Regions from separate parts of the Noviherbaspirillum album genome, predicted to be linked through region 2. Evidence: predicted binding sites of a transcription regulator. Region 2 holds the regulator's gene; the other holds the start of a gene.

Region 1 (16,104 bases), on a different contig from region 2:
AAGACCTGCATCGATTTGGAGTTTCAGAATCTCATATCGAGAACGCCACAATGGATGACGCATGGCGCGCCCTGATGGCGTTCCAGGTCGAGCGTGCACGGGGCATGATGCTGTCCGGCGCTCCGCTGGCGTTTCGCCTGCCGGGCCGCATCGGCTGGGAACTGCGGCTCATCGTGCAGGGCGGCCTGCGCATCCTGGAACGTATTGAAGCCAACGATTACGATGTATTCCGTCGCCGTCCGCAGCTGGGGCCTGTTGACTGGCTCGCCATGCTCTGGAAAGCCGGGCGCATGAAAATACGTTTGTCGCGCATGGCGCATGTCGGCTAGCATAGCGGCTTTGATCAGCTCCCCGATTTCATGTCGCCCGACGAATACTGCCAACAAAAAGCCGTACAAAGCGGCTCCAGCTTCTATTACAGCTTTCTCTTCCTGCCGGCGGAACGCCGCCGCGCGATCACGGCGCTGTATGCGTTCTGCCGGGAAGTCGACGATACCGTCGATGACTGCACCGATGCCGGCATTGCGAGAAACAAGCTGCAATGGTGGCGCCAGGAAGTCCAGGCGACGCTGAAAGGAACGCCCAGCCATCCCGTGATGCAGGCGCTGCAGCCGCACATGGCAACCTATGCGCTCGACCCCAAGCATCTGCTGGCCATCATCGACGGCATGGAAATGGACCTGGACCAGACCCGCTACCTCGACTATCCCGGACTGAAACGCTATTGCTGGCACGTGGCGAGCGTGGTGGGGATCCTTTCCGCCAGCATTTTCGGCGCCACCCAGCCGCAGACGCTGCAGTACGCGGAAAAGCTCGGACTGGCCTTTCAGCTGACCAACATCATCCGGGACGTGGGAGAAGATGCACGCAAGGGTCGTATCTATCTGCCGGTCAATGAACTGCAGCAATTCCACGTTACCGCAGCCGATATCCTGAATGCGCGGCACAGTGAAAATTTCGAAAAGCTGATGTCTTTCCAGGCCGAACGTGCAAAGGCCCTCTATGAAGAGGCCTTCGCCCTTCTGCCCGCCGCCGACAGGCGCGCCCAGCGCCCCGGCCTGATCATGGCCGCGATCTATCGCACGCTGCTCGACGAAATCGAGCGCGACCGCTTCCAGGTGCTGAACCAGAAGATTTCGCTGACGCCGATCCGCAAGCTCTGGCTTGCCTGGAAAACCTACATCCGCGCCTGATGAAACGAGTCGCGGTCATCGGCGGAGGCTGGGCCGGCTGCGCCGCGGCGGTCGAGCTTGCCCGCCGCGGCATGCCTGTCTCGCTGTTCGAAGCGGCAAGGAACCTTGGCGGGCGTGCCCGCATGGTCGAGCTCAACGGACGCAAGCTCGACAACGGCCAGCATATCTTGCTTGGCGCCTATGCCGAAACCTTGCGCCTGCTCGGCAACGTCGGCCTCGCTTCCTCCGACGTCCTGCTGCGCCTGCCCCTGCAGATGCGCTATCCGCCCGGCCAGGGCGGCATGGATTTCGTCACGCCCCGCCTGCCCGCGCCATGGCACATGCTGATCGGGCTGCTGCGTGCCAATGGCCTGCGTCGCGAGGACAAGCTGGCGCTTGCGCGTTTTTCCACCACCGCGCGCTGGATGGACTGGCGGCTCAACATCGACTGCAGCGTCAGCGAACTGCTGGACCGCTTCGATCAGACGGCCCGCCTGGTTCAATTGATGTGGCGGCCCTTGTGCATTGCCGCCCTGAACACGCCGCCGGAACGAGCTTCCGCGCAAGTGTTCCTGAATGTCATGCGCGACAGCCTTGGTGCCAGGCGGGCTGCATCCGACATGCTCATACCGCGGGTCGATCTGTCCGCCCTGTTTCCCGCGCATGCCGCGGCTTTCGTCGAGCGTCATGGTGGAAGAGTACATTGCGGCCTGGCCATCAGGCGCATCATCGCCGCGGACGGCAAATGGCGGCTCGACATGGGCGATGCGCAGGCAGGCAGCGGCGCGGCCTCCAATGCCGTGTCCAGTGCCACCTTCGATGCCGTCATCGTAGCCACGTCCGCATGGCAGGCGGCCAGCCTGCTTGCGGGTCACGCGGAAACGGCATCGCTGACATCGCTTGATCATGAGCCCATCACCACCTGCTTCCTGCAATACCCGCCGCAGGTGCGGCTGGCGCAGCCGCTCCATGCACTGATCGACGACGGCGATATCGGACATTGGGGCCAATTCGTTTTCGACCGCGGCCATCTCGATGCGGAACAGGCAGGACTGCTCGCCGTGGTGGTCAGCGCCTCCGGCGCGGCCATTGCGGATGGACATGATGCGCTTTCGGCAGCGGTCGCCGCGCAGCTGGCGGAGGTCTTGCAGCGCCCCGAACTGGCGTCTCCGCTGTGGAGCAAGCTGATTTCGGAAAAGCGGGCGACCTTCGCCTGCACGCCCGGCTTGCAGCGGCCATCGAATGAAACTGGCGTCGAAGGACTGCTGCTCGCCGGCGACTATACCGCCGGCGACTATCCTGCGACCCTGGAATCGGCGGTGCGCAGCGGCGTGCGTGCCGCTTCGCTGGCCGCCGCCGGTTAGATCTACTAGATTTACTCGTCCCGCAGCCGGTTGAGCGCTTCGTCGATGCGTTCGACGCCGATCACCTTCAATCCCTCGATGGCCTGCTTCGGCGCATTCGCCTTTGGAATCAGCGCGATTGAGAAACCGAGCTTGGCCGCTTCGCGCAGCCGCTCCTGCCCGCGCGGCGCGGGGCGTATCTCGCCTGCGAGGCCGACTTCGCCGAACACCACCAGCCCGCGCGGCAGCGGCTTGTTGCGCATCGAGGAATGAATCGCCAGCAGGACTGCGAGGTCGGCGGCCGGCTCGGTGATCTTGACGCCGCCGACCGCGTTGATGAACACATCCTGGTCGAAGGCGGCGATCGATGCATGCCGGTGCAGGACCGCCAGCAGCATCGCCAGCCGGTTCTGCTCCAGGCCGACCGACAGCCGGCGCGCATTGGGCACATGCGAGGTATCGACCAGTGCCTGGATTTCCACCAGGAGCGGACGCGTGCCTTCCTGCGTCACCATGACGCAGGAGCCCGGCACCTGGTTATCGTGCTGGGACAGGAACAGCGCCGATGGATTCGACACGCCCTTCAAGCCCTTCTCGCTCATGGCGAAGACGCCGAGTTCATTGACTGCGCCGAAGCGGTTCTTGAACGCGCGCACCAGGCGGAAGCTGGAATGGGTATCGCCCTCGAAATACAGCACGGTATCGACGATGTGTTCCAGCACGCGCGGTCCGGCCAGCGCCCCCTCTTTCGTAACATGGCCGACCATGATGATGGTGATTCCCGACTGCTTGGCGACACGGGTGAGCTGCGCCGCGCATTCGCGCACCTGCGCCACCGAGCCCGGCGCTGACGTCAGGGCATCCGAATAGATGGTCTGGATGGAGTCGATGACAGCGACCTGCGGCTTGTGCTCCGCCAGCGTATTGAGAATTTTTTCCAGCTGGATTTCCGCCTGCAGCTGCAATTCCCTGGCATCGACCGCGAGACGCTTGGCGCGCAGCGCGATCTGTGCGCCGGACTCCTCGCCGCTGACGTACAGCGTCTTCTTGACGCGCGAGAGGTTGGCCAGCGCCTGCAGCAGCAGCGTCGACTTTCCAATGCCGGGATCGCCGCCGATCAGCACCACGCCGCCGGCGACCAGGCCGCCACCCAGCACGCGGTCGAATTCCTCGATGCCGGTGCCGAAGCGCGGCACGTCGATGGCTTCGATGTCGGACAGGCTCAGGACCGGCGAGCTTTGCGCCAGCCCCTGGTGCTGCCCGGAGAAACGGTTGCCGGCGGGCTCGACGAGCGTCTCCACCAGCGTGTTCCACTGTCCGCACGACGGGCACTGGCCGGCCCACTTGCTGGCGACACCGCCGCATTCCGTACAGGTGTAATTGGTTTTCTGCTTTGCCATTGCGATTTGACCTTTTATTTAAGCTTTTATCTGACCTTGTCTTTATGCCTCGATAACGGGCACACGGGGCGCCAGCGCGCACATCAACTCATAGCCGATGGTCCCTGCGGCATCGGCCACCTCGTCGATGGATACATGCCTGCCCCACAATTCGACCTTGCTGCCGAAGCCGGCATCGGGCAATTCGGTCAAATCCACCGTAATCATGTCCATCGAGACCCGTCCGACCAGGCGGGTACGGTTGCCGGCGACCATGACCGGCGTGCCGGCCGGCGCATGGCGCGGGTAGCCGTCGGCATAACCGCCCGCCACCACGCCGATGATCATGGCCTTGTCGGCCACGAAACGGCTTCCGTAGCCGACCGCGTCGCCCGCCTGGATGCGCTGGACGCCAATGATTTCGCTTTCCAGCGTCATTGCCGGCTGCAGTCCGAACTGCACGGCCGTTTTGCCGCCCGGTGTTCCGCCGTACAGCATGATTCCCGGCCGTACCCAGTCCGCGGCCACCTCCGGATGGCTGAGCACCGCGGCGGAATTGGCGAGGCTGCGCCGTCCTTCGAGGCCTGCGCTCGCCGCCTCGAAGCGGCGAACCTGTTCGGCCATCGGCATGGCGGTGTTGGATGCATCGTCCGCATTGGCGAAGTGCATCATTAAAGTGATGCTTCGCACGGCGGGGATGGCTTGCAGCCTCAGGTATGCCGCCCGGAATTCATCCGGTTTGAAGCCCAGCCGGTTCATGCCGCTGTTCATTTTCAAATGCACGTCGACCTGCTTGTCCAGGCTGGCTTTTTGCAGCATGTCGATCTGCTCGCAGCAATGGATGGTGAACTCGATTTCGCGCGCGGCCAGTTCGGGCAGGTCCGATTCATCGAAAAAGCCTTCGAGCAGCAGGACCGGCTTGCTCCATCCCATGTCGCGCAGGCGCAGCGCCGCGTCCACCTCGATCAGGGCCAGGCCCTCTGCGGCGTCGAAGGCTTGCATTGCGCGGGACAGACCATGCCCGTAGGCATTGGCCTTGACCACCGCCCATACCCTGGATCGGGGCGCCAACTGTTTGGCGATGCTTAGATTGTGCCGCATTGCAGCAGGATGGATTCGGGCGACGATCGGTCTTGGCATGAGCTTGGAACTATTGGCTGTGAGACATTTTGTGAAGGTTTATTCTACTGGACGGCCGGACGGGCATGCCTACCAAATGCCTGTCCGCCAGGATTTTCATGGTATAAAGCAAGCCGGAGACAGTTGAGAAACATGGGTACCCCTCAATATGCGGATGAATCGCGGTTTTTACACCATCATGGCAGCGCAGTTTTTTTCCTCGCTTGCCGACAATGCTCTCCTCATCGCGGCCATCGCACTGTTGACAGCCATGAATTCCCCGGCGTGGATGACGCCGCTGCTCAAGCTGTTCTTCGTTCTCTCGTATGTCATCCTAGCCGCATTCGTCGGCGCCTTTGCGGATTCCCTTCCCAAGGGCCGCGTCATGTTCGTTACGAACCTGATCAAGATCACCGGCTGTAGCCTGATGTTTCTGGAAGTCCATCCGCTGTTCGCCTATGCCGTGGTCGGCTTTGGCGCGGCGGCGTACTCGCCGGCCAAGTACGGCATTCTTACGGAATTGCTGCCTCCCGAGAAACTGGTGGCGGCTAACGGATGGATCGAAGGCCTGACGGTCATTTCCATCATTCTCGGCACGGTGATGGGCGGCGCGCTGGTCAACTCCCAGATTTCGAGCGCGCTGCTTGCGTTCGATTTTCCGCTGATCGATACCGGCATCGATACAGCGGCCGAAGCGGCCTTGTCGGTCATCATGGTGACCTATGTGCTGGCAGCGGTCTTTAACCTGCGCATTCCGGATACCGGCGCACGGTATCCGCATCAGGAACGCAACCCCGTCAAGCTGATCGCCGATTTTGCAAATTGCTTCACCACTTTGTGGCGGGACAAGCTGGGCCAGATTTCCCTTGCCGTGACCACCCTGTTCTGGGGCGCCGGCGCTACGCTGCAATTCATCGTGCTCAAGTGGGCGGAAAAGTCGCTCAACATGCCGCTCGACAAGGCTGCGATCCTGCAGGGCATCTTTGCCGTCGGCGTGGCTGTCGGCGCAACGGCGGCGGCCCGTTTCGTTCCCCTGAAACGGTCGCTGACCGTGATGCCGCTCGGCGTGGCGATGGGCCTGATCGTATGCACCATGACCCTGGTGCATACGGTGTGGCTGGCCTATCCACTGCTGGTGCTGGTCGGCGTGCTGTCAGGCTATTTCGTGGTGCCGATGAATGCGCTGCTGCAGCACCGCGGGCATGTGCTATTGAGCGCCGGGCATTCCATCGCTGTACAGAACTTTAATGAAAATCTCTCGGTGCTGACCATGCTCATGCTGTACGCGCTGATGGTCAAGATCAACCTCGACATCAATATCGTCATCGTGCTGTTCGGCCTGTTCGTCTCGGGCACCATGCTGCTGGCCATGCGCAAGCATGCGGCGAATCAGCGGGAACATGATTCGCTGTCGCTGATCGGGGAACACAAGCACTGATTTCCGCCGACCGGCGTTTTCCTGCCGGCAGCGTCCCGGTATGAGTCGCGCTTATCACGCTGATCCGGCGTGCCGGATACGAACTTCTGCACGGCTGCGCCAGTCGTCCGGCACGATGAAGCCGCGATCGGTCTCCAGCAGGCAACCCTGCCCGCCTTCCCCATCTTCTTCCAGCAATGCCACCAGCACCGGCGCGTTGTTGTTCTGAAAATGCAGATCCAGCATCTGCATCAGCACCTCATGGCTCAATGCGGCCGAGATCGGCAGCTTCGCCGGCGCAAGCCAGTCGAGCCGCGCCAGCACCGCATAGTGGCGAGCCGACAGTTGCCGTGCTTCCTGCAGCGCGCACCAGAATCCCTTGCAATGGCCGTGTGAAATTCCTTCGGGCTGCGCCGGCAGCGGCGTTTCGCCGTGATAGAAAAGCCATCCCTTGATCAGCGCCTGTGCAAGGCTGACCGGTTGCGGCAATTGCTCCTGTGCGGCGGGATGCTTCGACAGCATCAATTGCTGATCCATGATCTTGCGGATCTTCGCTCCCAGCGTATCGGCCAGGTTGGGACCGACAAAGTAATCAGCCTCTCGCCCGTGACCGGCCGACTCCAGCAGATAGAGCTTGGTGGCGAATTCCCAATGCACCAGCGCATCGCCTTGCCACAGCAGGAAATCGAACTCGCCGATGGTCTGGTTCTTCGCGGCGCGCACCTGCACGCCATGGGCATGCAGCAGCCGGTGGTGTTCCAGGTAGAACGCCATCAGCTGTTCCGCATATCGTCCCAGTCGCGTATGCGGATGCAGCTCCAGGCATAAGTGCAGCGCTTCAGGCTGCGCATCCAGTTCAGTCAGCCAGGCGCGGACAGCGCCATCGACAGGGCCCAGGCTGGCCACACGGCCCTGCCATTCCTTCGCACCGGGATCGAGAAGATCGGGTGCATCGAGCAGCCACGCCAGGGTGCGGACATGCGGATTGTTGAGGTGATTCCATCGCTGATGGAATTGGGTTTGAAAGCGTTTCCTGCGCGGCGCGGCCAACTTGCTCAATTCATCCGGCTCATTCGGGCTCATTCGGCTAAATCTGCGCTGGCAAAGGTGGCCATGGCCAGGCTAAGGTCTTCCCAGGATTTGCGTTTGTCCGCCATGTTGCGCAGCAGATAGGCGGGATGGTAGGTGACAACCAGCGGCAGTCCGGCATAGCGATGGACCTTGCCGCGCAGCCGGGATACCGGCGTATCGGCATCGAGACCCAGCAGCGCGAGCGCGGCGGTTTTTCCGAGGGCCACCAGCATGGTGGGCTGGATCAGCGCAATCTGCCGCTCCAGGTAAGGCAGGCAGGCTGCCACCTCGTCCGGTGTCGGCGGCCGGTCGCGGCCATTGTCGTCGGTAGGACGGCATTTGACGATGTTGGCGATATAGGCATTGTCGCCCCTGCGCAGCCCCATGGACACCAGCATGTTGTCGAGCAGCTTGCCGGCCTGGCCGACGAAGGGTTCGCCCTTCAGATCTTCATTGCGGCCCGGTCCTTCGCCGATGAACAGCCAGCGCGCTTTCTCGTCGCCGACACCGAATACCGTCCTGGTCCGGCCCCGGCACAGGTCGCATTTGACGCAGCCCGCGACATTCGCCTTGAGCGCGGCCCAGTCCATCTGCGCCACGTCGGCAGAATCCGGTGCGCTTGGATGCACGGGCAAGCCGGCCTCCTGCGCCGGCATTGCCGGGATTGACGGGATTGACGGCCGTGCCTGGCGCTGCATGCCGGCGTTTTCCACGGCGGGAGCGTGGCCAGTGGCAGGCGCTGCAAATGCGTCTTCCTGCACAGGTGGCGCATCCGGGATAGCCTGCGCATCGCGCCGGGTCCATAACGGACCGAGGCCCATCTCGTCGAGAAATGCGTTCCGGCGCCCCGAATTTGCGCTCATAGATGAAACCTCATGACGATGGCATCCTCGCGCATGCCATTGGCGGCGGGGTAATAGCCCTTGCGTCTGCCGATCTCGGCAAAGCCGTAACGCCGGTACACGTCCAGCGCACGCTGATTGGATGGCCTGACTTCGAGCAGCACCGATGCCATGCCCTTCTCCCTTGAGAGCGCAACGATGCGGTCGAGTTGCATGCGTCCGATGCCATGGCCATGCAGATCGCGGCGTACGCTGATGTTGAGCAGATGGGCTTCATCGACAGCAAGCATCACCAGGAAATAGCCGGCAAGCAATCCGGATGATTCGCGCAGGGTCCAGCTTTCATAAGCGCTGTAGAGCGAATCGAGAAAGTTGCCGCGTGTCCATGGATGCGGATAGACATCATTTTCGATAGCCAGCACGTCCGACAGATCCCCCACCCGCATGGGCGCAAAGCGCAGGGATTCCGGCGCGGGAGATTCGGCAACCACCTTGTAGACGGCATTCATGCGGCAGCTTTCGCCAGGCGCTCCGCCGTGGTCAGGGCCACCTTGTTGCGCAGATAGATCGGCCGGGCGTCGCGCGCGTGGATACTGCAGCCCGCCAGCAGTTCTCCGTGCGCGAGCGTGGCTACCTGGGCGGCATGCGGTACGATGCCCTCGCAGACCGTGAAGCCCTTGTCCGCCAGCGCTGATGCATAGGCGAGCAGGCCGTTGCCGCACGCAGTTACCGTGCCGGATGCCGCCACGATGGAGGCGGAGGCAAGTGCCGGTGCGGTCACCGTCTGCCAGCCGTTGTCGAAGCGATATTGCGCCCAGTAGACTTCTTCCATGCGGGCGTCGAGCATGACCATCACGTCATCGGCGCCGCAGCGTTCACGGCAGGCCTGCGCCATTGCCTGCAGGGTCACCACGGGAACCACCGGCAGATCTGCGCCGAAGGCCAAGCCCTGGGCCACGCCGCATGCGGTACGGACGCCGGTAAACGATCCGGGGCCGGCGCCGAAGGCAATCGCATCGCACCGCGACAGCGGCATGCCTGCCTCGGCCAGCAGCTGCTGCACCATGGGCAGCACGGATTGGGAGTGCGTCTGTACGCCGGCACTGTCGCGCGCGAGGAGCCTGCCATTGTGCAGCAAGGCGGCGGAAGCAAGATCGGAAGATGTTTCGATGGCAAGAATGGTACGCATGCCGTTATTTTACCGTGCCGCCGGGCTTCGACGGCGCGCGCAATCAGCAGAATCCGGCCTCATTTCCTAAAGCTTGGCGTTCCCGTGCCGTTACCAAGGGTAATCACAGGAGAAACGCATGGAAGTCACGGATATCGCCAGACTCGCAACCACGATGGCATCGACCGCCACCTCGCAGGCGGTGAATGTCGCCGTAATGAAAAAGGCAATGGATATCCAGGCCAGCAGCGCCGCCGCACTGCTGCAGGCGCTGCCGCCAGTGTCGTCTGCCAACCTGCCGCCCCATCTCGGCCAGAACATCAACACCACCGCCTAATCTACCTCGGCCGTTCATTTGCAAAGGATGTCCGGGGTGCCCGCAATGCATGCAGGGCGCACCGGCAAGCGGCATGCGGGTCCTTGCCTTACAATGAGGCTCCCGCTGAATGCCACTTGCTGCTCTCTCCCATGTCCTGGACCGGCTTTACCCTCGATGACGACAATCGCACCCAACTCGCCCAATGGCTGGACGATGACACCTGGGTGATCGCCTGCCTGTGCGCGGCCTGGTGCGGCACTTGCGAAACCTATCGCGCCAGCTTCGAACAGCTGGCCGCGCGGCATCCCGACAAGCGGTTCGCATGGATAGATATCGAAGACCAGGCCGACTTCATCGGTGAAATCGATGTCGACAACTTTCCCACGCTTTTGATCCAGCGCGGCGGCCATGTCGCCTTTTTCGGCACGGTATTGCCGGACATGAAGATCGCCGACCGGCTGATCTCGGCACAGGCCGAGAAAAGCGGGCAGCAACTGCAAGCCGAAGCCGGCCTGTCGGAGGAACGCCGCGAATGGCAGCGCAGCCGCAACCTGCGCACACTGCTGGACAACGCGGACGCTGCCTGAAATCCGATTGCCTTGCCGACCGGCTATGCCAGCCGGAGAGGCAGGCTGCGCAGGCGCTTCCCGGTCAACTTGAATACCGCATTGGCCACTGCAGGGGCGATCGGCGGCGTGCCGGGCTCTCCCACGCCCTCCGGCGGCGCCGCACTCTTCATGACGATGGTATGCACCTCCGGGGCCTGGTTCATCCTGAGTACCGGATAATCGTGGAAATTCTGCTGCCGCACCCTGCCTTCCTCGATTGTCACCTCACCGAACAGCGCCGCGCTCAGGCCGAACACGATGCCCGACTCCATTTGCTGAGCGATGATGTTCGGATTGACCGCCAGGCCGCAATCGATTGCGCAGGTGACCTTGTGCACGCGGATTTCGTTATCTTCGATGGAAACCTCGGCCACCTGCGCCACGATGGAACCGAATGACTGGTGCAGGGCGACTCCGTGCGCCCTGCCCTGTCCGGCATGGCCCGCCTGCCTGACTGCCGCATCGAGCACGGCGAGATGCTGCGGATGGCGCTGCAGGAGGCTGCGGCGAAACTCGACTTCATTCCTGCCGGCGGCGTGCGCCAGTTCGTCGATGAAGCTTTCCTTGAAAAACGCATTGTGCGAATGACCGACCGAACGCCAATATCCCAGCGGCACAGGCGTGGGCACGGCGACATGCGCTATGCTCTGGTGGATGAATTCATAAGGCATGTCGAATGCGCCTTCGGCCGTGGTCTTGTCGGGACCAATGCCGGTGAAACCCAGCGTGCGCGCCAGCACCTGATGCGTGATCGCACCCGAGGCCAGCTTGTTCCGGTAGCTCACCACCCTGCCCGCCCTGTCCAGCACGGCGGTGAAACGCGCCAGTGCCGCCGGCCGGTACATGTCGTGCATCATGTCCTCCTCGCGGCTCCATATCACCTGCACCGGCAGGCCATTGGCCTGCGCGGCGATGGCGACGGCCTGGGCGATCATGTCGGTCTCGAGCCTGCGTCCGAAGCCGCCGCCGATGTAAGTCACATGCAGTTCGACGTTCGCGGCATCCGTTTTCGCAATGCGTGCAGCCGCATTGATGGCGAGGCTGGGCACCTGGGTGGGAACCCAGAGCGTGACCTTCCCATCCTTGACCTGCGCGGTGCAATTGACCGGCTCCATTGCCGCATGCGCGAGAAACGGCGCCCGGTATTCCGCCTCCACGGTTTTCACGCCGGCCTTCATCGGATCCGGCTCGCCCGCTTCATGGTACACATAGCCCGAATCCGCATTGATGCGCGCTTCGAGTTCGCGGAACACGCTTGCCGTCGACAGGCCGGCGTGCGGGCCGGGATTCCATTCGACCGGCAAGGCAATCGCGGCCTGCCGCGCCTGCCACCAGGTTTTTGCCACAACGGCCAGGCCTGCCATGCCAGCCGCCGCACCGGAAAAATCGACCACGCTCACCACGCCCGGCATGCCCCTGACCGCATCGGCATTGAATGCGCGCACGGTGCCGCCGATGGTCGGCGCCATCCTCACCGCGGCATGCAGCATGCCCGGCGGGCGGACATCCATGCCGAACGCGGCTGTTCCATTGACCTTGGCGATGGAATCGCGCCGAAGCTGCGGCGTGCCGATCAGCTTGAATTGCTCTGGGCTCTTGAGGCGGATGACGGCGGGCCGGCTGCCGAGCGCCTTTTCCGCGAGATCTGCATAGGCGGCGCGCCTGCCGTCGGCATGCAGGACGGTGCCGGCCTCGGTGCGGCAATCGGCGGAGTCGGCATTCCATTCGGCGGCCGCCGCCGCCACCAGCATGGCACGCGCAGCGGCGCCGGCTTCGCGCATCGGAATCCATGCGTCCTTGACCGACGTCGAGCCGCCGGTGATCATCAAGCCGAGCTCGCGCGCGGCCTTGCCAGTGAACCAGCGCATGGTCTCCTTGAGAGTCCCGGCGCCGTCCGGATGAAACGGCAGACTATCGGTGAGCACCGCCATGTTGCCGAAGATCCTGTCGATCGGGGCCTGCTGGATCCTCACCCGTTCCAGCGGCACATCGAGCTCTTCCGCTACCAGCATCGGCAAGGCGGTGAACACGCCCTGGCCCATTTCGCACTGCGGCATGGCGATGGTCACGATGCCGTCGCGCGCCATGCGAATCCAGCCGTTGAGCATGATTTCGCCTTCCTTCGCGGGCAAAGGGGTCGACAGCTGCAGGCGCTGCCGCGGCGGCATGATGCCCCAGCCGACGACGAGCGCGCCGGCGACGCCCAGTCCGCCAAGCAGAAACCGGCGGCGGGATTTCCTTTTTGCTTCGGTGGATCGCATATCTCGTCCGTATTTTGTTCTGTGACCTTTATGGCATGCTACGACATTCGCCGTCCGGCAGGGTACGTTCGCACCCGGCGTCGTTCGATTTCAACAGCCTAACAAGCCATGACCGAGAATTTTTTCCAAGCCTTCATCATTCTGCTGCTCGTCACCGACCCGTTCGGCAACGTGCCGCTGTTCGCAAGCGCCCTGTCCAATGTGCCGCCGGCGCGACGGGGAAAAGTGATTTTCCGGGAATGTGCGATCGCGTTTCTGCTCCTGCTGGTGTTCATGTTCTTCGGGCGGCATTTCCTCAATGCCCTGCAGCTTACCGACATCGCCTTGCGCATCGGCGGCGGCGTCATCCTGTTCCTGATCGCGCTGCGCATGGTATTTCCGCAGCCCGGGGGGGTCTTCGGCGATGGTGGTGAAGCGGGCGAACCGTTCATCGTGCCGCTCGCCGTTCCGGCCTTGGCGGGCCCTTCGGCATTGGTGACGGTCCTGCTTTTTTCGTCCACCAGCACCGTGGAAACGATGCTGCATGTGGGTGTCCTGCTGGCGGTCGCGGTGATCTGGCTGGTGGTGCTGCTGAGCGCCGAGCGCATGCAGCGCGTGCTTGGCACCCGCGTCATGACGGCATTCGAACGCCTGATGGGATTGATCCTTACCGCGATGGCGGTCGAGATGCTGCTTGCCGGTATCCGCGCCTATGTGAAGTCGCTTTGAAGCGAATTGTTCAATTGTTCTAAAGGCTCCGGCGCAGCCAGTCGCCGAATTCCCGGTCGGAGCATTGGCCGGCTTCCAGCCTGTGCAGCATCTGCAGCCGCTCCTCGCTCGGCGCGGAGATGTCCCATCCGTTCTGCAGGAGGAAGAGTTCCATCGCAAGCAGGCCGGCACCTGCATTGGCTTGCGAAAATGGCGCGTACTCCAGCATGCCGCGCATGTATGCCACGGCGATGTCGGCGATGTCGGCGTCGCCGGCCGCGGCGACGGTGAGCGGATGCAGCAAGGCTGCTTCGAGCCTGCCGCGCTCGTGTGGCGCCGCACCATGCGCATCCGCATAGGCAAGCAGCAAAGCATCGGCGTCGATCGAGCGCAGATTCATTTCACCCCCCTTTGCCCAAAAGCTTGCACGCATATTCAAAGGGCTGCATTGAGGGGGCTTAAGCGGTTTTCGCGCAACGCTTCTGTCGATCCGGCGCAGTGACATCACATCACCCGGGATTGAATCAGAGTGTCTTGTAGAAGTAAAACACCGTCAGCAGCATGCCTACGGTAATGATGAAACGGCGCAGCCACAGTGCCGGGATCTTGCGCGCGATAGTGGCTCCCCAGTAACCGCCGAGCGTCGCCGTGGCCAGCATGATTAGGGTATAGGGCCAGTCGACCGCGCCGGCCGCGACGAAAGTCAGCACCGTCACGCTGTAGATAATGGCCGACAGCAGATTCTTGATGGCGTTGATCTCGTGGACGTCGTCATGGCCGGCCATGGCAAGGCTTGCCAGCATCAGGATACCCATTCCGGCCCCGAAGAAGCCGCCGTAGACCGACACCACCGCCTGCCCGGCAAGCGAGCTTGGGCTGTTGCCGGGCTTGCCGGATTCCGTGCCGCGCAGCCAAGAGGAAATCTTCCCGGAAAAGGCGAACAGGATCGTGGCGAACAGCAGCAGCCAGGGGATGAGCTTCGAGAAGGTGGCATCCTTGGTCGAGAGCAGCAGGAGTCCGCCTCCGATCCCGCCGATGAAGGAAACGATCCCCATGGGAATCAGGTAGCGCTTGTATCTTGCCAGTTCCTTGCGGTATGCCCATGCGCCGGACAGGCTTGCCGGCCAGAGCGCCACCGAATTGCTGGCGTTCGCCGCTACCGGCGGGACGCCAACGGCCAGCAGGGCCGGAAAGGAAAAGAAGGTGCCGCCGCCGGCCACCGAATTCATCGCTCCCGCGCAAAAAGCCGCGATGCCCACGAGTGCGATTTGCCAGCCTGTCATTGATGATCTCCGTTGTTTCGTAATATTTGCGTTCCACAAAGGCACGCGGTTCTGCAGCCATGGCTTTGCTTTCTCCAGTTCAACCGCTTCTCCGCTTGCGCAAGTATATTAAATATAATTAAGCAAAGGCTGAACGATTAATCACTTTATTATTGCGTTTTAATATCAAATCCCCTATCTTCCGGGCATGGACCAGTTCAAGCAAATTTCCACGTTTGTGGATGTCGCTGCCAAGGGCAGTCTGTCGGCGGCGGCGCGTGCCGAAGGAATCGCGCCGGCGATGATCGGGCGCAGGCTTGATGCACTGGAAGAAAGGCTTGGCGTCAAGCTGCTTCAGCGCAGCACGCGCAAGATTGCACTGACCAACGAAGGCATCGCCTTCCTCGACGATTGCCAGAAGATCCTGGCGGACCTGGAAAATGCGGAAGCCGCCGTATCCGAGCGCAGCGCAAGGGCCAGCGGTCATCTGCTCATTTCCGCGCCCGCCGGTTTCGGCCGCCAGCACGTCGCACCGCTCATCCCTTCTTTTTTGGCCGAGCATCGCGATGTTGCGGTAACGCTGAATCTGAATGACCGGGTGGTGGACCTGATCGGCGAAGGCATCGACGTGGCCATCCGCATTGCGGCATTGTCGGATTCGAATCTGATCGGGGTCAAACTGGCGGACAACAAGCGCGTTGTCGTGGCCTCACCGTCTTATCTGAAGCGCCATGGCACACCCGCGTCGCTGGACGACCTTGCCAAGCACAACTGTCTGGCAATGAGCAGCGAAGGGAGCCAGCGGGGCTGGACCTTCCGTCAGAATGGCAGGAATGTCACTTTCAAAGTGGGCGGAAACATGGTGTGCAACGACGGGGCCGTTCTGCATGAATGGGCCTTGTCCGGCAAGGGCCTTGCGTGGCGCTCGATGTGGGAAGTGGGCAGCGCCATCGAGGCCGGCCAGCTCGTCACGGTACTCGACGAATTCGCGGCGCCCGGCAATGATATCTATGCGGTATTTGCACAGCGGCGCCATCTGCCATTGCGCATCCGTGCATTCGTGGACTTCCTGCGGCATGCCTATGCTGCGCCCGACTACTGGCGCAAGTGAGCGATGCTGAAACGGGATTGCAGGTCTTTCACTGGAATCCGGTCATGCGCGGGATCGCACTTCCAGCTGGGTAGCGAATAGTATTGAAGCAATCCGGTAGACCGTGCAGATGATGCGCAGCACGAAAAAAACCCCGGCATGCCGGGGTTTTTCATTGCGCGTGGATCAGCTTGCTATTACAGCGGCTGGATCGCGGAAGCCTGCTTGCCCTTCGGGCCAGTCGTGACTTCGAAAGAAACGCGCTGATTTTCCTTGAGCGATTTGAAGCCATTGGACTGGATCGCGGAGAAGTGCGCGAACAGATCTTCGCCGCCTTCGTCCGGAGTGATGAAACCAAAGCCTTTA
Region 2 (16,104 bases):
GTCGAAAGAGCTGCCTGGCGCGAAGCCACCGCATTGGGATTGGCGGCCAGATCCTGCAAGCCCTTGAAGAAATCCTGCAGCACCGGCGACAGGCCGGCGGTGGTGTCGGCAAGCTGATTGTTGATCTGGCTGACCTGGGTGTAGTAGGTCTGGATCTGGTTCTGGGTCGACTGGGCGGAGCGCACCTGGCTTGCCAGCAGGTCGCTGAAAACCCGGCGCACGTCGACCACGGTCGCGCCCTTGCCGATATAGCCGGCGCCGGTGCTCTGCGAACCGGCGGTCGCCTGCACCACGACCTGGCGGGAATAGCCTGGCGTGTTGGCATTGGCGATATTGTGGCCGGTAGTGGCCAGTCCGGCTTGTGCAGCAGCGAGCGCGCTTTGGCCGACGCTGAGGATGCTTGAGCCCATGTTTTCAGCTTTCCAGAGAGAGTTATCCTTGTGTACGGCAGCGTGCGGGAAATCTTTAGGCCCGCCCGCCTTCCGTCGCCCTTTTCCTTCGAGATCTCACCGGCGGTACGGTGGCATGAGTCCGGGCGGCGTCGCAGGCAATGTCAGACCGACAACGACTGCTTGATGATGCGCGTGAGCTTGGCGGCATAGTGCGGGTCGGTCGCGTATCCGGCCTTCTGCAGTCCCTGCGCGAAACCGGTGATGTCCTTGGCATTGGCGATTACGGCTTCATAGCGAGGATTGTTGGTGAGCAGCCTGGCGTAATCCTTGAACGCGTCCGCATAGGAATCGTAAGCCCTGAATTTCTCGACCCTGGTGCGCGGCACCCCATTGACGTATTCCGTCGTTGCGGTTTCGACAACCTTGCCGGTCCAGCCGCCGGTTGCCTTGATGCCGAACACATTGAAACTGTTTGTTCCGTCGGCACCCTTGATCTCGCGCCGGCCCCAGCCGCTTTCCAGCGCCGCCTGGCCGAGCATGAACTTGGCCGGAATGCCGGTGGCGCGGCTGGCATCCTCGGCGGCTGCCCCGAGCTTGTCCTGGAATGCCCGCACATGCGCCGGCTTGTTGCTCGATGTCCTGGCCGCTTCGGCCGGCGGCGCGATCTGCATCACGCCCAGCGCCGTATTGAGATCCTGCCTCGAAAAACCGGCCGCTTCCGCCGGGCTGCCGGGCTTCAACCCGTCCTTGCCATCCTTTTGCGCATCGACGACCGTGGACAGCTGGCGCGTCAGCACATCCGCCAGGCCGACCCCGCGCGAAGCCATGGTCTGGCTGAGCTGCTGGTCGAACATGGAGGTGTACATCTTGCTCTGCTGGCTGTCGAACAAGCCTTCCTGCGGCGTGGCTTCGCGCATGCTCTTGAGCACCATGTTCATGAACAGGGCTTCGAACTGCTTCGCCGTCGCCGTCAGGGCTTCCGGCGAGTTTTGCTTGGCCGCCTGGCGCAGCTTGCCGATATCCTTGATATCGGCAGCGAAGTTGTTGGAGGTGTCAATGCGGTTGACCATGGCGGCAATCGTTCAATCAGATAATTTCAAGTTCGGCGCGCAGCGATCCCGCGGCCTTCATGGCCTGCAGGATCGCGAGCAGGTCCTGGGGGGTGGCGCCGATGGCGTTCAATGCCTTCACGACGTCGGCCAGCGAAGTACCGCCCTTGAGCAGCAGCACCTGGCCCGGTTCCTTCTTGATGTCGATCTGCGAGACCCCGGTCACCACTGTCTGCCCGCCCGACAGCGGCGCAGGCTGGCTGATCACCGGTTCGGTATTGATCACCACCGACAGGTTGCCGTGCGAAACCGCGCAGCTGTCTAGCGTGACGGCCTGGTTCATCACTACCGAGCCGGTTCGGGCATTGAGGATTACCTTGGCATTGGTCTGGGCCGGCGTGACATTGATGCTTTCCAGCGCGCCGAGGAAGGACACGCGCTCGTCGCTGGTGGCAGGTGCACGCACCCGGATCACGCGGCCGTCCTGGGCCGAGGCGGTATCGGGGCCGAAGCGCCGGTTGACCGCTTCCACCACGCGGCTCGCGGTGGAAAAGTCTGAATCGTTCAGTTCGAGGAAAACGGTGTCGCCACGGTTGAAGGAGCTCTGCACCGCGCGTTCCACGGTCGCGCCGTTGGAGATGCGGCCCACGCTCAGGTGATTGACCTGGGCCTTGCTGCCGTTGGCCGCGGCGCCGACGCCGCCGACAAGCACATTGCCCTGTGCCATGCCGTAGATCTGGCCATCCGCGCCCTTGAGCGGCGTCATCAGCAGCGTGCCGCCGCGCAGGCTCTTGGCATTGCCCATGGAAGACACGGTGACATCGAGCATCTGCCCCGGCTGCGCGAAGGCCGGCAGCGAGGTGGTCACCATGACCGCCGCGACGTTTTTCAGCTGCAGCGTGGTGCCGGGCGGAAGATTCACGCCCATGTTCTGCAGCATGCTCACCACGCTTTGCACGGTGAACGGCGTCTGCGTGGTCTGGTCGCCGCTGCCGTCAAGGCCGACCACCAGTCCGTAGCCGATCAGCTGGTTCTGGCGCACGCCCTGGATGCTGGCGAGATCCTTGAGCCGTTCGGCATGCACGGGCGCGGGCAAGGCAGCCAGCATGCCGGCGAACGCGGCGCCCGCCATCGTCAGGGCCAGTACGGATCGGGGTTTGTGCAGGAATATCATGGGGCGGACCGGTTAAAGCGGCAGCAGGCTCAGGAAGAAGCGCGTCATCTGCGACATCACTTCCGCCCTGTCGATGCGGCTGTTGGTGCGGTATTCGACGCGGGCGTCGGCGACCTGGGTGGACGACACCACGTTGCCGCTGACCACATGATCGGGATTGACGATGCCGGAGAAGCGCACGTATTCCACGCCCTTGTCGAAGGAAATCTGCTTTTCGCCGGACACCAGCAGGTTGCCATTCGGCAGAACCTCGGAAACGGTGACAGTGATGGTGCCGGTAAAGTTGTTGCTTGCCGTGGTCGCATCCTTTTCCTCGAACTTGTTCGAGGAATTGGCCGACAGGCCGAGCTTGGCGGTAGTGGTTGCCGGTATGCCGAACAGGCTCGGCGCGCCGAAGGATACGCTGCCGCTCTTGCTGGCCGTATTGCCCTCGGACTTGCCGGCGCTGGTCCTTTCGCTGATGGCGATAATGATGGTATCGCCCACCAGGCGCGCCCGGCGGTCTTCGAACATCGGACGATAGTTCGAGGCCTGAAAGATTGCGCCGTTGGATGGCGCGGCGGCCACCGCCGCCGGCGGCCGGTTGACAGGCGGCTGATGAGTGATGGTATCGGGCGCGGTCGCGCAGCCGGTCAATGCCAGTGTTGCCGTTATGCCTGCAATGCCGGCGGCGCTCCGGAATGCGGCGCCGCACCGTTCGATTGCGGATCGCTTCAGCATGGACAGGCGATTCATCGTCATTTCCTGATTACAGCTGCGCCAGACGCTGCAGCATCTGGTCGGATGTCGTGATTGCCTTGCTGTTGATTTCATAGGCCCGCTGGGTCTGGATCATGTTCACCAGTTCCTCGACCACGTTGACGTTGGAGGTTTCGATATAGCCCTGCGTCAGCAGGCCGGCGCCGTTGGTGCCGGGCGTGTTGGCATTGGGCGTGCCGGAGGCGGCGGTTTCCACATACAGGTTCTCGCCCTTCGACTCCAGTCCAGCCGGGTTGATGAAGGTGACCAGTTGCAGCGAACCGACCTGCGTGGGCGCGGCGACGCCGGGCTGTGTGACCGATACCGTGCCATCGCGGCCGACCGTGAAGCTCTGGGCATTGGCGGGAATGGTGATCGCCGGCTGCACCACGAAGCCGCTGGCTGTCACCAGCTGGCCCTGGCTGTCGATCTGGAAGGAGCCGTCGCGGGTATAGGCATTGGTGCCGTCCGGCATGAGCACCTGAAAGAAGCCCTGGCCCTGGATCGCGACATCCTTGTCGTTGTCGGTTTTCTGCAGGTTGCCCTGGGTGTGGATGCGCTCGGTGGCAACCGCGCGCACGCCGGTGCCGATCTGCAGGCCGGAGGGCAGCTGTGTCTGCTGCGACGACTGCGCGCCGGGCTGGCGCATGGTCTGGTACAGCAGGTCTTCGAATACCGCACGCGAACGCTTGAAGCCGCCGGTGCTCACGTTTGACAGATTGTTCGAGATGACATCCATCTGCGTCTGCTGCGCATCCAGGCCTGTCTTGGAAATCCACAAGGAACGAATCATTTCTTTCTCCGGAAACCCGCTTTGTCGGCCGCCCCGCGCATCCCGCATCGGTGCGCAGCAACGGCAATTTATTCAACCATTATTGGCGATTCATCAGCCCGTCAAAGACAGAAGCTGGGCTGCTTTCGCCTCGTTGCTTTCAACGTTCTTCATCAGCTGCATATGCATGTCGAACTGGCGGGCCAGCGCGATCATGTCGACCATGGATTCGACCACGTTGACATTGCTGCCTTCCAGGGCGCCGCCGATCAGCGCGACGTTGACATCCGCGTCCGCTTCGCCGCCCTCTTTCAATCTGAACAGGCCGTCGTCGCCGCGCACCAGGCTCTCTTCCGGCGGATTCACAAGCTTGATGCGACCGAGAATGATGGGCGCGCCCGGCTTGTAGTCGGCGGCGATCGAGGTGACCGTGCCGTCCTTGGCGACCGAGATGTTAACGTCAGGCGGAATCGCGATCGGTCCGCCGTCGCCCATCACCGATGCACCCGACTGCGTCTGCAGCAAACCGTTTTCATTGAGCTTCAGGCTGCCGTTGCGGGTATAGGCTTCGGTGCCGTCTTCCAGCTGCACGGCGATCCAGCCCTGCCCCTGCACCGCGACATCGAGGTCGCGCCCGGTCTGCTGTATCGCGCCCGGACGGAAATCGGAGCCGACGGTGGCGTCGACCACGAAGGAACGGGTGGGCAACTGCGCGCCGATGACCGGAATGGCGCGGAAGGAATCGAGCTGCGCGCGAAATCCGGTGGTGGAAACATTGGCCAGGTTGTGCGACGTGGTGGCCTGCTTCTCCATGATGTGCTTCGCACCGGACATCGCGGTGTAGATGAGGCGATCCATCTTGTTCTCCGGCGGCGCATTCCAGTCGGAACGCGCCGCTCATGCAAGGGTTGCGAGGGTTGATTGGGCCGTGTCCGGCGCTATCAGCGCAGGTTCACCAGCGTCTGCATCACCTGGTCCTGCGTCTTGATGGTCTGGGCGTTGGCCTGGTAGACGCGCTGCGCGGTAATCATGTTGACCAGCTCGGCGGTCAGGTCCACGTTCGAATCCTCGGTCGCGGACGATTGCAGTACGCCCAAGCTGCCGGAATCGGGAGTGCCGACCAGGGCCTGGCCCGAGGCCGACGATTCAGCCCAGACGTTGTTGCCCAGCGGCTGCAGGCCGTTCGGATTGGCGAAGTTGGCCAGCACGATCTGGCCGAGCGTCGCCGATTCGCCATTGGTGTAGCGGCCGGTGATCATGCCGTCGGCGCTCAGGTTGAAGCCGGAGAGACGCCCGGAGGTATAGCCGTCCTGGGTCAGCTTGTTCACGCCGAACGGCGAGCCGAACTGGGTGGAGCCGGTGAAGTCGAGGTTGACGACCTGGGTCGCAGTCGCGCTGTTGACCTTGCCGTTGGCGGTGGCGACAGCATCTAGATCGATGTTCACAGCGAATGGCATCAGGGCGGCAGTCGCGGCATTGATGGCGCCGTCGGTGCCGAAAGTTACAGTACTGAATGGCGTTCCGGGTGCCGCACCGAACGTGACATCAACACCGTCCACTTGCGCATAGACTTGCCACTCTCCGGCCGTTGCGGTCTTGACATAATAGGATTGCATCACGTGGCCGTTGCCGATGCTGTCGTAGACCGTCACCGAGTTGGTGCTGTTATAGCTGGTGGGGTCGGTGGGATCGAACGGCGTCGTCACCGGCACGGTATTGTTGGAATTGAGGTTGACTTGCTGCAGCAGATCCGTGGTCGCCACCGGCGGCAAATCGGTCGTGCGGATATTGATATCCGTCGGCGCACCCTTGGAGATGGTGCCGGTCAGGTCGGCCATGTAGCCGGTCAGACGAGAGCCTTCCGGATTGACGATGTAGCCGTTCTTGTCCAGCTGGAACTGCCCGTTGCGTCCGTACGTGATCGCGCCGTTATTGCTCATGCGGAAGAAGCCGCCGCCGTTGATCGCCATGTCCAGCGGGTTGTTGGTGCCGGTGATATTGCCCTGCGTGAACTGCTGAGCCACATTCGACAGCTTGGTGCCGATACCGATCTGGCCGGCACCGGCGCCGCTCAGCGCGCTGGCGTACACATCCGCGAACTGGGCCTGCGACGACTTGAAGCCAACGGTATTGGCGTTGGCGACGTTGTTGCCGATCGTCTCCAGACTCTTGGAAGCCGCATTCAGACCGCTCAATCCTTGTTGAAAACTCATCTTTTCTCCTTGCGCTCGATTGTCTGGAGCTGATTAATAAATTTGGCGTACGTCGGCGAAGCCGACGGTGCCCAGGCCTGGAATGGTCAATTTGATGCCGGCGGCACCGCTGGTCACGCTGGACACTTCGCCGAACGACAGCGTCTTGGTGGCGATTGCCTTGTCCTCGCGCACCGCGCTGATCTGGAATTTGTAGACGCCGTCCGGCGCGTCTTCGCCCTTGTCGGTCTTGCCGTCCCAGGTCAGCGGCAGCGTGCCGGCTTCCTGCGCGCCCATGTTCATGGTGCGCACGACCTGGCCGCCCGGGGCGCGGATCGTGACCTGCATGCTGTCGATGGACTCCGGAATATCGACGCCGAATACCGAGGCGCCCTCGACAAGGGCGATGTCCGATCCCGGCACCAGCACGCCGTGCCCGATCATGTCGGTGGCCTGCAGCGTCTGGCTGGTCTGGTAGCTGCCCTGCAGGGCCTGCAGCGTGGTGTTGAGCTTGTCGATGCCGGTCACCGTCGACAGCTGCGCCATCTGGCTGGTGACCTGGGCATTGTCGAGCGGGTTAAGCGGATCCTGGTTCTTCATCTGCGTGACCAGCAACTTCATGAAGCGGTCCTGGGTTTCCTCGACCGCCGTCGATTTGCTCTTGGTGCCGTTCATGGTTGCCAGCAGATCGTCTGGCACCTTGTTAGTCTGTACTGTCGTCATCCGGCGCTCCTCTCGCTATCTCACTGGCCCAGGGTCAGGGTTTTGAGCAGCATGGTCTTGGCTGCATTCATCGTCTCGACGTTCGTCTGATAGGAACGCGAGGCGGAAATCATGTTGACCATCTCTTCCACGACGTTCACATTGGGCATGGCGACATAGCCCTTTTCGTCGGCCTGCGGATGCTTGGGATCGTACATCATCTTGGGCGCGGACCTGTCCTCGACCACCTGCTGCACCTTCACGCCGGCCGCCGCCGGGTTCTTGCCCTGCTCTACGCTGAAGACCACATGCTTGGCGCGATAGATTTCGCCGGTCGAACTGGTGGTGCTGTCGGCGTTGGCGATGTTGCTGGCGACCGTATTGAGCCGCTGGCCCTGGGCGCTCATGGCCGAACCGGCCACGTTGAAGATGTTAAATAACGACATGATTATTGTCCCGTGACTGCGGTGAGCAGCGTCTTGATCTGTCCGCTGGCGAAAGTGATGCCGGCTTCATAACGAAGCGCGTTGTCGGTGAACTGGTTGCGTTCCACATCCATGTCGACCGTATTGCCGTCGACGTTGCCCTGCACCGCCGTCTGCCGATACATCATCTGCGCGCCGTTGGCGGTGGTCGTGCCGGCATTGCCGGAAAGATGGGCGGCCGAGGTGCGGCTCAGCGCAACGGCCAGCGGATTCGCGGCTGCCTTGCCCGCGCCGGCGGAGGCAACGGAAGCCGAGGCGGAAACCGGAGTCGCCGGCATGGCGCCCGGGCCGATCGCCTGCTTGAGCGCCGCGTTGAAATCGACGTCGCGCGCCTTGTAATTCGGCGTATCGGCATTGGCGATATTCGACGCCAGCACCTGCTGCCGTTCCGCCCGCAAGCTCAGCGCCGTCTGATGAAACCGCAATGCCTGGTCCAGCTTTCCTATCATTTCATTCCCCCGTATCGCGGTTCCGCCGCAGCCGTGCCGACATGCCAGGCTGCGGAAAGCCCTTGATGGATTGACATAGGCTGGATCATACGGATGCAAAAGTCGCATCGATCATGCAATAAGACTCTGAAAGGCTCGCCTTTTCACCCTTTTGATTGCCCGCCGCATGCGTAAGATTCTGGCCTGATAGTCCCGCATCACGGCCACAATGAAACCATCCGCAAAAGCACTGCACTCAGCACTCTGGCTCCTGGCCGGCGTTTCCGGCCTCGCCGGAACCTCTGCCGCCCAGGCGACTGCCGGAACCGCGCCCGCCTACCAGCGGCAGGATACGACGGCATTGCGGCAGACGGTCGAGCAATTTCTGCGCATTCAAAGCGCCGGACTGCCCGGCCAGGTGAACCTCAGCGTCGGCCAGGTCGATGCGCGCTCCAATCTCCCCGCCTGCGCCGCACCGGAAGCCTTCCTGCCCAACGGCAGCCGGGTATGGGGCAGGACCACGGTGGGCGTGCGCTGCACCGCGCCTTCACCCTGGACGATTTATGTCGCTGCCACGGTGCAGGTGATTGGCGAATACGTGATCGCCGCCGCGCCGCTGGCGCAGGGACAGGCAATCGGCCCCAATGACGTGACCCGCATCAAGGGCGACCTGACGGCCCTGCCGGCGGGAATCGTTACCGACGCCGGACAAGCCGTCGGCCGCACCGTCGCGTTGTCGCTGGCCGCGGGCACTCCGCTGCGGAGTGACGCATTGCGCAGCCAGGCCGCCGTCCAGCAGGGACAAACGGTACGCGTGGTATCCAACGGCCCGGGCTTCCGGGTTTCCGCCGAAGCACGGGCACTTAACAATGCAAGCGAAGGTCAGATCGCACAGGCGCGCACACCCTCCGGACAGGTGGTCAGCGGCATTGCCAAGGCCGGCGGCATCGTGGAAGTAACTTATTGACGGTTTGGCATGAAAAAACTTTCAAACTGTTTCAATTCACCGCTAAAGTTTTCCCGGATAGCGTCGATATACCTTCTGACAAGAACCGTTAGACCGCAAACAGTATCTGCAAACAGTTAAGGAATTGCCGTGAAAATCGATGACCCGTTGAAAAAGACCGGCGGCCTCGGCCTCCCCGCCGCACCAGCCCGCACCGGCAAGGGTGCCGACAAGACAGCCGGCGTCAGCTCGACACCGTCCGAAACCGACAGCGTCCACCTGTCGTCGACCGCGCAATCGCTGACGCAGACCAGCGCCGGCGGCGTGTTCGACACCAAGAAGGTGGAAGAGATCAAGGCGGCAATCGCCAACGGCACGTTCAAGGTCGATCCTGAAAAGGTCGCCAACGGCCTGCTGGATACGGTCAACGACTTGATCCGCACGCGCAAGTAAGCAAGCAAGCAAGTAATAATCAGCCAGGCAGGAAGTCATGCAAAACCCAGTCCGCAATCCCGGCGACAGCCTCAATGAAGAACTCGCCGCGGGGAATGCCCTGCTGCAGTTGCTGAAGCAGGAGCAGGAACACCTGATCCAGGCCAACCTGGAGGGACTGACCGCGGCGATCGAAGAGAAGACCAAAACCGTCGCCCGCATGACCGAACTGGCGCTGGCACGCCATCGCAGCCTCGCCGCCGCCGGCTTCAGCGCCGACGAGACCGGCATGCTGGCATGGGTCAGGAGCGCGCCCGCGGAAGCCGGACAGACATGGAACGCGCTGCTGGACCTGGCGCGCGACGCCAAGGAACTCAATCGCACCAACGGCCTGCTGATCGGCCAGCACATGTCGCGCAACCAGAATGCCCTGAGCGTCCTGCAGGGCAACCAGGGCGGCGGCACCATGTACGGACCGACAGGCCAGACGACTTCCTCCGGCGGCAGCCGCACCCTGATCGTCGGCTAAGCTCCCCGGTCATAGGCTTTGCGCCGGCATCTCCCGGCGCCGTACCGAGCCCCGCCGTACTGAATCCTTTTCCTATTTTCTTTCCCTGCCCGGGACCGGGACTTCCGTTTCCGACTCGGGCAGATTCGACAGCACCATGATCGCCACCCGGCGATTGCGCATTCGCCCTTCCGCCGACTCGTTCGATTCCGCCGGTTTGGCCGAACCGCGGCCGACCGCCGTCAGGCGCGCCGGCGCCACGCCACCGTCAACGAACAGCCTGACCACGCTGGAGGCGCGCACCGCCGACAGTTCCCAGTTCGACGGATAGAGGGCATTGCTGATCGGTTGATTGTCGGTATGGCCTTCGACCTGGATTGCATGGTCGTCGTCCTTCAGCACGGAGGCTACCGCCCTGAGCGCTTCGGCACTGTGTTCCGCCACGCGCGCGTCGCCGGGCGCGAACAGCACGCTGGCATTGATTTCCACCGTGACCCCGCGCGCCGTCTGCGTTACCCTGACCTTGCCCTGGTCTACCAGCGGCGCCAGCACGCCGAGAATGTCGCGGGCGACGCCGGTCAGTTTCTCCTTTTCCCTGCGCATGTTTTCCGTCGTGCGCGGGCGTACGGGCAACGGCCGCGGCAAGCCCTGCACCACCTGCGGCGCCTCCTCCGGGGCCCGGATCACCTGCACGCCGCCGAAGGCATCGGTCAGGGCACTGGACAGTGTCCGGTATTTACCTTCATTAACGGAAGACAGCGCATACATCACCACGAAAAACGCGAACAGCAGCGTGATGAAATCGGCATACGAGACCAGCCAGCGGTTGTGGTCATCGCTATCGTCCTCATCTTCACGGTATTGCTTGCGCGGCATGGTGTCGAGCGATCAGCGGTAGGCCAGCATGCGCTCTTCGACGATGCGCACGTTGTCGCCATTGGCCACGCTGCAGAAAACATCGGTCAGCATTTCACGCCGGCGCACCTCGTCGGTGACGATGGACTTGAGCTTGTTGGCGATCGGCAGGAACACCAGGTTAGCGAGGCCGACGCCGTAGACGGTGGCCACGAACGCGACTGCGATGCCGCTGCCCAGCCTGGAGGGATCGGACAGGTTTTCCATGACCTGGATCAGCCCGAGCACCGCGCCGAGAATGCCGATGGTCGGCGCATAGCCGCCGGCAGCTTCCCAGATTTTCACCGCCTGGCGTTCGCGCCGTTCGAACGTGGAGACATCGACATCGAGTATTTCGCGGATCTTGTAGGGATGGATGCCGTCGATCACCATGCGCAAGCCCTTTTCGGTGAAAGGATCCGTGACGGCGCCGAGATGGCGTTCGAGGCTGAGCAGACCCTCGCGCCGGGCGGTGTTGCTCCAGGTGACGAGATCGCGCGAGATGCCGGCGCTTTTGTCTTCCGGCGGGCGGAACACCCAGCGCAGCATGGACGCGCCGCGCATCACGTTGCGGCTGCCGCTCTGCAGCAGCACCGCGCCGAGCGTGCCGACGGTAACGATCATGAAGGCGGCCGGCTGCAGCAGCGAATCGATACGCCCGCCCTCGATCATCTGTCCGAACAGGATGCCGGCCAGCGCCAGCAGCAGTCCGGCTAGGCTAGCCCAGTCCATGCCTGACCCTTGAGACGCGCGCGCATGCGGGCAATTGCCTGGCTGTGCAGCTGGCATACCCGGGATTCGGAGACGCCCATCACGGCGCCGATTTCCTTCAGGTTCATTTCCTGCTCATAGTAGAGCCCCATCAGGATTTTCTCGCGCTCGGGCAAGGCTTCGATCGCCTGGATCACTGCCTGGCGGAAGCCGCCGTTCATCAGGCTCTGCAGCGGATCGCCGGACTCGTCGACGCAATAGCGGTCAAGGAAATGCTCGTTTTCGTCCTTCTCGTGGAAGTCTTCGTAATACACCAGCTGGTGGCCGCTGCCTTCGCTCAGCAGTCCCTGGTATTCGGTCAGCGACAGCTTCATCTCGGCGGCGATCTCCGCCTCCTTGGGAGGACGTCCGAGGCGCTGCTGCACCTTGTTCATCGCCTCTTCGATCTTGCGCATGGTCTGGCGGATGCTGCGCGGCAGCCAGTCGCTGCTGCGCAGCTCATCGAGCATCGCGCCGCGGATGCGCTGCACCGCATAGGTTTCGAACTGGGCGCCATGCGTGTCTTCATAGCGGCTCACCGCGTCCAGCAAGCCAATCATGCCGGCCTGGATCAGGTCGTCGACTTCTACGCTGGGCGGCAGCTTCGCTTTCATCTGGTGGGCCAGACGCTTGACCAGCGGAGCATGCATTTCCAGCAAGTGGTTCTTGTCGGATTTTCCGCTAACGGTATACATTGTGTTGATTCGTTTCGGATGCCCAGCCGGGCATCCATCCCAGAAATGCCATGTTATCGCGCCGCCGCCGCATCGGACAATACGAACTTTCCGGCCAGTCGGCGGAAGGCAACGGAAGCGCCCGCCAGCGGGAAGGCATCGACCACGGCGCGGCCGAGGTGCATGGCTTTCTTCAGGTGTTCATCGGGAGGCACCGAGCCCATGGAATTGAGCTTCACCGCCAGGTAACGATTGGCCGCCTGCGCCATGTTCTGGTACACGAGCTGCGCCTCCTTGTCGGAGGCGCCGGTCACCAGCAGGCTGAACGGGCGGCGGCCGAGCTGGCCGTTGACCCGCTTGATCAGCGTATAGGCGGCCTTGATCGATGCAGGGCTGTTCGACACCTGCACCACGATTTCGGTTTCCGCCAGCGCCGGAATGGCGAATGCGTCGTTGCCGTCGAGTTCCGCGTCGACAACCACGATATCTGCGCGCGCGGTCAGCACGCCGAACGCATCATCGAGGCGACGCGCGCCTTCGGTGCCGCTCTCGGGCAGCTTCTGCGCACCGCGCTTCAACGCCGCCACGCTGAAGCCCTGGGGCATGGGCTGCATCAGCTCGTCGAAGGCGCGGTCGTGCTGCGATGCCTGCAGCAGCGAACTTCCGCGCACCGCCTTCAGGCGCGAGGCGATGCCGTCCGCGCCGACGCAGGCGTCGAGCAGCAGCACGTCCCTGCCCGCCTGCGCCAGCGAGGCGCCGAGGTTGACAAGCATCGCGCCTTTTTCATCCGGCGATGCCGCCGACAGGAAAGTGAACACACGCGGCTTGGGGCCGGCCAGCATGCGGCGCAGGCCTTCGGCCTGGTCGAAATCGAAACTAGCCAAGTGTCACCTCGCGCAGGCTCTTGTCATTCATTGCATGAGCGGTATTGGCGATGACCAGCGGCAGCTCTTCATCGGAATACTGGAACGGCGCAGTCTCGCGCTTGAGCTTGAACGCGCGGTCGACCAGATAATGGGCATTGGGCACATGCAAGTCTTCCGGCACGCGCTGGCCGTTGGCCACATAGTAGAGACTGAGCTTCTGGCGGATCATTACGTCGAGCACGTTGCCGACGGTGGCTGCCTCGTCCAGCTTGGTCATGATGCAGCCGGCCAGGCCGCCGCCCTGGTAGGAGCGCACGACTTCGTTCAGGGTTTCGCCGGTGGAAGTCGCGGACAGGCAGAGCAGGCGCTTGACCGTGGATTCGGTGCCGGAAAGCATGGCAATCTGTTCGGCCACCATCTTGTCGCGCTGGCCCATGCCGACGGTGTCGATCAGCACGGTATGCTTGTTCTTCAGTTCGTCGAGGGCGATGCGCAGGTCGGTCTCATCCTTGACCGAATGCACCATCACGCCGAGGATCTTGCCGTAGATGCGTAGCTGTTCGTAGCCGCCGATACGATAGCCGTCGGTGGTGATCAGTGCCAGCTTGCCGGCGCCGTGGCGCATCACGCAGCGCGCCGCCAGTTTCGCGGTGGTGGTGGTCTTGCCGACGCCGGTGGGTCCGACCAGCGCATAGACGCCGCCCTTGTCGAGAATCTCGTTTTCGTTACCGATGATGCTGAGGTTGCGCGACAGCACCGACTTCACCCAAGTCAGGCAATTTTCGGCCGTCTCGTTCTTCGGCAGGTTCTGCGTGAGGTAACGCGCCAGGCTGGCGCTGAAGCCGGCGGAGAGCAGTTCGCGCAGGACGGCGGCCTTCGCCGGTTCGCGCTTTTGCTGGGTGCTCCAGGCAATCTCGGCCAGCTGGGATTCCAGCATGCCGCGCATGGAACGCAGTTCGCTCATCACTTGCGCCAGCTCGGCTCCGCCGTGGGATGCCGGTGCGGCATCGCGGCTGGCGGCAAGGGCATCGGCCAGGTTTGCGGCCTGGTTGTCGTCCGAGGAAGGCCTCGGCGATGACACCGGAGCCTGCCTTGCCTGGACTTCCTGCTGGCGGCCGGCGCCGAAGGCATTGAGCGTCGACTCCGACAGCGCCGGCCTTTCGACCACCGGCTCCGACAGCGACGACATGTCTTCGGGTGCCATCGCCAGGATCTCGATCATGCCGTTGATCGTCCTGTTGGAGAGGATGACGGCATCGGGCCCGAGCGCTTCGCGCACCTGGCGCCATGCGTCGCGGGACGAACTGGCGGAAAATTTTCTTACATTCATGCTTGGCCTCCAACCAGGCTGGTGACTCTAATTGTTTTTGAATCCGGAAGTTCCTGGTGCGACAGCACCTTGAGCTGCGGCAGAGCGCGGCGCAGGAAGCGCGCCAGCAACGCACGCAGCGGGCCGGGCACCAGCAGTACCGGTGTCAGTCCCATCTGTTCCTGCTGGCGCGCGGCCTGTTCGGCTTGCGCGGCGATGGTATCGGCCAGACCCGGCTCGATGCCGGCGCCGTCGGGGCCGCTGGACTGCAGCGCCTGCATCAATATGCGTTCGAGGCGGCTGTCGAGGGTAATCACCGACAGCTCGTTGGTCGCCGGGAAAATCTGCTGGACGATGGCGCGGCCGAGCGCGATGCGGACCATGGCCGTCAGCTCGTTCGGATCCTGCGTCTGCGCCGCATATTCGGCCAGGGTTTCGATGATGGTGCGCATGTCGCGGATGTGTACGCCTTCGATCAGCAGGTTCTGCAGCACTTTCTGCAGCGCCGACAGCGAAATCATCTTCGGCACCAGATCCTCGACCAGCTTCGGGCTTTCCTTGCCGAGGTGGTCGAGCAACTGCTGCACCTCCTGGCGGCCCAGCAATTCGGCGGCGTGCGAGGTGATCAGGTGGTTCAGGTGGGTGGCGATCACGGTGCCGGCATCCACCACCGTGTAGCCCAGCGCCTGCGCATGCTCCTTCATGCCGCCGTCAACCCAGGTGGCCGGCAGGCCGAAGGCCGGATCGGTGGTGACGGTGCCCGGGAGCGTGCCGTTGACCATGCCCGGATTGATCGCCAGGAACTGTCCGACATAGGCTTCGCCGGTGCCGACTTCCACACCCTTGAGTGTGATGCGGTAGGCCGCCGGCTTGAGTTCGAGATTGTCGCGGATGTGCACCGGAGGCGACAGGAAGCCAACCTCCTGCGCAAACTTCTTGCGGATGCCCTTGATCCGGCGCAGCAGCTCGCCGTTCTGGCCCTTGTCGACCAGCGGGATCAGGCGATAGCCGACTTCCAGCCCGAGCGTGTCGACCGGCACGATATCTTGCCAGGACGCCTCTTCCGATTCGGGCGGCGCAAGCGCGGCTTCCGGCACCGGCGGCGGGGCCTCTTCCTCTTTCTGTATCCGTTGCCTCATCAGATAAGCACCGCCGCACAAGGCGCCACCCAGCAGAATGAATGCGATATGCGGCATGCCGGGGATCATGCCCATGCCGCCGATGATGCCGCCGGTGATGTACATGACCTGCGGCTTGGCGAACAGCTGGTTGACCATCTGGCCGCCAATGTCCTGTTCACTGGAAACACGCGAGACGATCACGCCTGCGGCAGTGGAAATGATCAGCGAGGGAATCTGCGCGACGAGGCCGTCGCCGATGGCCAGCAGCGTGTAGTTCTTGAGGGCGGCATCGAAGGCCATCTCATGCTGGACCATGCCCACGACCAGTCCGCCGAAGCAATTGATCACGGTGACGAGGATGCCGGCGATCGCATCGCCGCGCACGTATTTGCTGGCACCGTCCATCGAGCCGTAGAATTCGGCTTCCTGCGACACTTCGGTTCGCCGGCGGCGTGCCTCCTGTTCGCCGATAAGACCGGCATTGAGGTCGGCATCAATGGCCATCTGTTTTCCCGGCATCGCATCCAGCGCGAAACGGGCACCGACCTCGGCGATACGGCCCGCACCTTTTGTCACCACCACGAAGTTGATGATGGTAAGAATGACGAACACCACGATACCCACCGTGTAGTTGCCGCCAATCAGGAAGTGGCCGAAGGCTTCGATCACCTT

Evidence for each region. The regulator FliA, encoded in region 2, starts transcription of late flagellar genes. The targets are predictions, from matches to a motif close to CTAAAGTTTNNNNNNNNNNNGCCGNTA.
Region 1: a site for FliA is predicted at 9,599-9,625, ahead of RY831_RS21885 (YjfB family protein). Genes of this name have one in related genera too.

The regions. Positions count from the first base shown of each region.
Region 1 covers NZ_JAWIIV010000022.1:33,779-49,882, reverse strand. The annotation lists gene hpnC (squalene synthase HpnC) at 1-329, shown strand, start outside; gene hpnD (presqualene diphosphate synthase HpnD) at 360-1,193, shown strand; gene hpnE (hydroxysqualene dehydroxylase HpnE) at 1,193-2,536, shown strand; gene radA (DNA repair protein RadA) at 2,548-3,915, opposite strand; gene alr (alanine racemase) at 3,958-5,034, opposite strand; gene lplT (lysophospholipid transporter LplT) at 5,189-6,451, shown strand; gene RY831_RS21905 (DUF1853 family protein) at 6,506-7,489, opposite strand; gene RY831_RS21900 (uracil-DNA glycosylase) at 7,510-8,364, opposite strand; gene rimI (ribosomal protein S18-alanine N-acetyltransferase) at 8,361-8,852, opposite strand; gene tsaB (tRNA (adenosine(37)-N6)-threonylcarbamoyltransferase complex dimerization subunit type 1 TsaB) at 8,849-9,532, opposite strand; gene RY831_RS21885 (YjfB family protein) at 9,651-9,848, shown strand; gene RY831_RS21880 (thioredoxin family protein) at 9,980-10,417, shown strand; gene RY831_RS21875 (xanthine dehydrogenase family protein molybdopterin-binding subunit) at 10,441-12,699, opposite strand; gene RY831_RS21870 (MarC family protein) at 12,808-13,407, shown strand; gene RY831_RS21865 (hypothetical protein) at 13,427-13,786, opposite strand; gene RY831_RS21860 (sulfite exporter TauE/SafE family protein) at 13,911-14,669, opposite strand; gene RY831_RS21855 (LysR family transcriptional regulator) at 14,857-15,759, shown strand; gene RY831_RS21850 (cold-shock protein) at 15,936-16,104, opposite strand, start outside.
Region 2 covers NZ_JAWIIV010000018.1:30,069-46,172, forward strand. The annotation lists gene flgK (flagellar hook-associated protein FlgK) at 1-410, opposite strand, end outside; gene flgJ (flagellar assembly peptidoglycan hydrolase FlgJ) at 554-1,462, opposite strand; gene RY831_RS19600 (flagellar basal body P-ring protein FlgI) at 1,479-2,573, opposite strand; gene RY831_RS19605 (flagellar basal body L-ring protein FlgH) at 2,628-3,335, opposite strand; gene flgG (flagellar basal-body rod protein FlgG) at 3,364-4,146, opposite strand; gene flgF (flagellar basal-body rod protein FlgF) at 4,240-4,983, opposite strand; gene flgE (flagellar hook protein FlgE) at 5,067-6,338, opposite strand; gene RY831_RS19625 (flagellar hook assembly protein FlgD) at 6,372-7,040, opposite strand; gene flgC (flagellar basal body rod protein FlgC) at 7,061-7,465, opposite strand; gene flgB (flagellar basal body rod protein FlgB) at 7,468-7,953, opposite strand; gene flgA (flagellar basal body P-ring formation chaperone FlgA) at 8,162-8,899, shown strand; gene flgM (flagellar biosynthesis anti-sigma factor FlgM) at 9,029-9,331, shown strand; gene RY831_RS19650 (flagella synthesis protein FlgN) at 9,369-9,839, shown strand; gene motD (flagellar motor protein MotD) at 9,912-10,694, opposite strand; gene RY831_RS19660 (flagellar motor protein) at 10,707-11,444, opposite strand; gene RY831_RS19665 (RNA polymerase sigma factor FliA) at 11,426-12,157, opposite strand; gene RY831_RS19670 (MinD/ParA family ATP-binding protein) at 12,211-13,020, opposite strand; gene flhF (flagellar biosynthesis GTPase FlhF) at 13,013-14,332, opposite strand; gene flhA (flagellar biosynthesis protein FlhA) at 14,329-16,104, opposite strand, start outside.